2 regions of the Pseudomonas fluorescens group sp. PF-1 genome follow, and region 1 is predicted to be linked to the other one. Evidence: predicted binding sites of a transcription regulator. Region 1 holds the regulator's gene; the other holds the start of a gene.

Region 1 (2,201 bases):
GGCTTCGATTTTCTGCTTCAACTTTTCGACGGTCATCGTGACCTGTACGTTGGTGATCTTGTCGAAGTGCCTCTCTAACCGTTGGAGTTTTTCGCCGATGTAGGTGCGAAGAGGTTCGGTCACTTCCAGTTGGTGTCCACTGATGTTGACTTGCATACAGCTTCTCCTTCGTTGCCAGTGCATAAAGCGGTAGATCAAATGACCTACCACTGGAACGCTGTGGCGTGGCTCTACATCAACCGCTTGCGTTCGCTCGAAGGCGCGATCCCAAGGGATTCGCGGTACTTGGCGACGGTGCGGCGAGCCACCTGAATGCCTTGTGCCTCCAGTAAACCAGCGATCTTGCTGTCACTCAACGGCTTTTTCTGATTTTCCGCGGCAACCAGTTTTTTGATGATCGCGCGGATCGCCGTGGACGAGCATTCGCCGCCTTCGGAGGTGCTGACATGGCTGGAGAAAAAGTACTTCAGTTCATATATGCCCCGAGGGGTATGCATGAATTTCTGTGTGGTCACCCGTGAAATTGTCGACTCGTGCATGCCAACCGCCTCGGCGATGTCATGCAGGACCAACGGTTTCATGGCTTCGTCGCCGTACTCCAGGAAGCCGCGCTGATGCTCGACAATCTGGGTGGCAACTTTCATCAGGGTTTCATTGCGGCTTTGCAGGCTCTTGATGAACCAGCGGGCTTCCTGCAACTGATTGCGCATGAACGTGTTGTCGGCGCTGGTGTCGGCGCGACGCACGAAACCGGCGTACTGGGCGTTGACCCGAAGACGCGGTACCGATTCCTGGTTGAGTTCCACCAGCCAGCGTTCGTTGTCCTTGCGCACGATCACGTCGGGAACCACGTATTCGGCTTCAGTGGATTCGATTTGAGAGCCCGGGCGCGGATTAAGGCTTTGAACCAGTTCGATCACCTGGCGCAGCTCATCTTCCTTGAGCTTCATGCGGCGCATCAGCTGGCTGTAATCGCGGCTGCCGAGCAAGTCGATGTAGTCGATGACCAGGCGCTTTGCTTCGGCGAGCCAAGGGGTTTTGGCCGGCATCTGGCGTAATTGCAGCAGCAGGCATTCGCCCAGGTTGCGGGCGCCGATTCCGGCGGGTTCGAATTGCTGGATGCGGTGCAGGACGGCTTCGATTTCGTCCAGCTCGATGTCCAGCTCCGGGTCGAAGGCTTCGAGTATCTCCTCGAGCGTCTCGTCCAGGTAGCCCTGATTGTTGATGCAATCGATCAGGGTCACGGCGATCAGGCGATCGGTGTCGGACATGGGCGCCAGGTTCAATTGCCACAGCAAATGGCTTTGCAGGCTTTCACCGGCCGATGTGCGGGTGGTGAAATCCCACTCGTCGTCATCGTTGCTCGGCAGACTGCTGGCGCTGGTCTGGTAAACGTCTTCCCAGGCGGTATCGACGGGCAGTTCGTTGGGGATACGCTCGTTCCAGTCGCCTTCCTCGAGGTTATCAACCGTCGGTGCGCTTTCCTGGTAGGAGGGTTCCTGAATGTCGGGGTTGGGTTTCTGTTCGGCGTTGTCGGCCAAGGGGTCGCTGTTATCGAAGTCGTCGCCTTCTTCCTGGCGTTCGAGCATCGGATTGGACTCCAGGGCCTCCTGGATTTCCTGTTGCAGGTCCAGGGTCGACAATTGGAGCAGGCGGATGGCCTGTTGCAGCTGCGGTGTCATCGTCAGCTGCTGGCCCATTCTTAAGACTAGCGATGGTTTCATGGCAGGGGCTAAACACCTTATTCGCCGGCGCACATGCGCCATCCACTACAGGGCGCCGGAGCGCCAAACATAAGCAAATTATATGCCTGAAACTGAAGTGTTTGCCTAGAGCGCTGTAACAATAAAAAAGTGTTGATTTTTTATCGAGACAAGCGCTCGGTCGACTAGCCAGACACCTCGGTGCTTACAGGCGGAACTCATGGCCCAAATACACTTCCTTGACCAGATCGTTGGCCAGGATGGTTGCAGCGTCGCCTTCGGCGATCAATTGGCCATCGTTGACGATGTAGGCGGTTTCACAGATGTCGAGGGTGTCACGGACGTTGTGGTCGGTGATCAGCACGCCAATGCCCTTGGCCTTGAGGTGATGGATGATCTGTTTGATGTCGCCTACCGAAATCGGGTCCACGCCGGCGAAGGGCTCGTCGAGGAGGATGAATTTCGGGTTGGTGGCCAATGCCCGGGCGATTTCCACAC
Region 2 (2,201 bases), on a different contig from region 1:
CATGACGACAGCGAAGCCATGGCCGGTGCGGTATTGACGCTGCATCGCGCCGACCGGGTGGGTGAGCGTATTTATAACGTGCGCAAGCAGGAGCTGCGCGGCTTCGACAGCATCTTTCAAAGCTCGAAAGTGATGGCGGCGGTGGTGCGTGAGGCGCGGCGCATGGCGCCACTGGACGCACCGCTATTGATAGAGGGCGAAACCGGTACCGGTAAAGAATTGCTGGCACGCGCCTGCCATCTGGCCAGTCCTCGTGGTCAGTCACCGTTGATGGCACTCAACTGCGCCGGTCTGCCGGAGTCCATGGCCGAGACTGAATTGTTCGGCTACGGCCCCGGCGCTTTCGAAGGTGCGCGGGCTGAAGGCAAGCTCGGCCTGCTGGAGCTGACGGCGGGCGGTACGCTGTTTCTCGATGGCGTTGGGGAAATGAGCCCGCGTTTGCAGGTGAAACTTCTGCGCTTCCTGCAGGACGGTTGCTTCCGTCGTGTAGGCAGTGATGAAGAGGTTTATCTCGATGTGCGAGTGATTTGTGCGACCCAGGTCGATTTGTCCGAGTTGTGCGCCCGCGGAGAGTTTCGTCAGGACCTGTATCACCGCTTGAACGTGTTGTCGCTGCACATCCCGCCGCTGCGCGAATGCCTCGACGGTTTGGCGCCGCTGGTGGAACACTTCCTCGATCAAGCCAGTCGACAGATCGGTTGCCCGTTGCCAAAACTCGCGCCGGCGGCCATGGAACGACTCAGTCATTACCATTGGCCGGGCAACGTTCGGCAGTTGGAAAACGTGCTGTTTCAGGCGGTGTCGCTGTGTGAAGGCGGCACGGTCAAGGTCGAGCATATTCGCTTGCCTGATTACGGTGTGCGTCAGCCCCTTGGCGATTTTTCCCTCGAAGGTGGGCTGGATGAGATTGTCGGGCGTTTCGAAAAGGCAGTGCTGGAGCGGCTGTATTCCGAGCATCCGAGCAGTCGGCAATTGGGCAAGCGGTTGGGGGTTTCCCACACCACCATTGCCAATAAGTTGCGTGATTATCAGGTTGGCAAAGACAACGCCTGATCCTGTGGCGAGGGAGCTGGTGGTGGTCCTTGCAGGCCGGCCATTGCCACCCACCGGCATAACACCGCCGGTTTTTCGTCTCTGATACAAACCCTCCGCGCCTGCTCAATCCCCCAAGCCCTTTGTTTGCCGGGTCTTGCCGTGCCAGGGACAAGTTGGTCTGCAAATTGCTTGTGGCTCATCAGTACAGCAGTGGGCGGCAAACGTCCGGCAGGCAGAGGAAAGATTGTGGACAAGTACCTTTATGTGGCAATGACCGGCGCCAGCCAGAATGCCCTGGCGCAAAAGGCTCATGCCAACAACCTGGCGAACATCTCCACCAACGGCTTCCAGAAAGACCTGGAGCAGGCGCGTTCGATGCCGGTGTTCGGTGACAGCTTTCCGGCGCGTGCGTTTGCGATGTCCGAACGCCCGGCCACGGACTTTTCACCGGGTGCCCTGGTGGAAACCGGTCGCGACCTCGATGTCGCCGTGCAAGGCAACGGCTGGCTGGCCGTGCAGAACCCTGATGGCGGTGAAAGCTATGTGCGCACCGGCAGTCTGGTGGTTGACGCCCTGGGCGTATTGCGGGCCGGCAACGGCATGCCGGTGATCGGCAATGGCGGGCCGATTGCCGTGCCGCCAGAGCAGCAGATCGAAGTGGGCGAAGACGGCACCATCAGCATTCGCGCGATGGGTGAAGGCCCTCGCGTGATGGCCGAAGTCGACCGCATCAAGCTGGTCAATCCGGACATCAAGAACATGACCAAAGGCCTGGACGGTTCGATCCACACCAAGGACGGTCAGCCGGCGCAAGCCGATGCCAACGTCAAGCTGGTGTCCGGGTTCCTCGAGTCGAGCAACGTCAACGCCGTGGAAGAGATGACCTCGGTGCTGGCCTTGTCCAAGCAATTCGAGCTGCACATCAAGATGATGAATACCGCCAAAGACGACGACCAGGCCATGGCTCGGGTCTTGCAGATCAGCTAACTATCAGAACGTCGCGCCGTAAAACAGGCGCACGAGGAGAATCGAATGCTTCCGGCTCTATGGGTTGCCAAAACCGGTCTGTCCGCCCAGGACACCAACCTGACCACCATCTCCAACAACCTGGCCAACGTGTCGACCACGGGTTTCAAACGTGACCGCGCCGAGTTCCAGGATCTGCT

Evidence for each region. Region 1 encodes sigma-54, which starts transcription at its own class of promoters, with help from an activator protein. Its sites were predicted from a motif close to ANTGGCATNNANNTTGCTNT; they were not measured.
Region 2: the regulator sigma-54 is predicted to act here: its motif matches at 1,208-1,227, upstream of ACX3YD_RS06865 (flagellar basal body rod protein FlgF).

Annotation. Positions count from the first base shown of each region.
Region 1 covers NZ_JBTMNG010000002.1:1,282,981-1,285,181, forward strand. Annotated here, with positions in the region: gene hpf (ribosome hibernation-promoting factor, HPF/YfiA family) at 1-156, opposite strand, end outside; gene ACX3YD_RS20460 (RNA polymerase factor sigma-54) at 231-1,724, opposite strand; gene lptB (LPS export ABC transporter ATP-binding protein) at 1,909-2,201, opposite strand, start outside.
Region 2 covers NZ_JBTMNG010000001.1:1,441,582-1,443,782, forward strand. Annotated here, with positions in the region: gene ACX3YD_RS06860 (sigma-54-dependent transcriptional regulator) at 1-1,053, shown strand, start outside; gene ACX3YD_RS06865 (flagellar basal body rod protein FlgF) at 1,282-2,022, shown strand; gene flgG (flagellar basal-body rod protein FlgG) at 2,068-2,201, shown strand, end outside.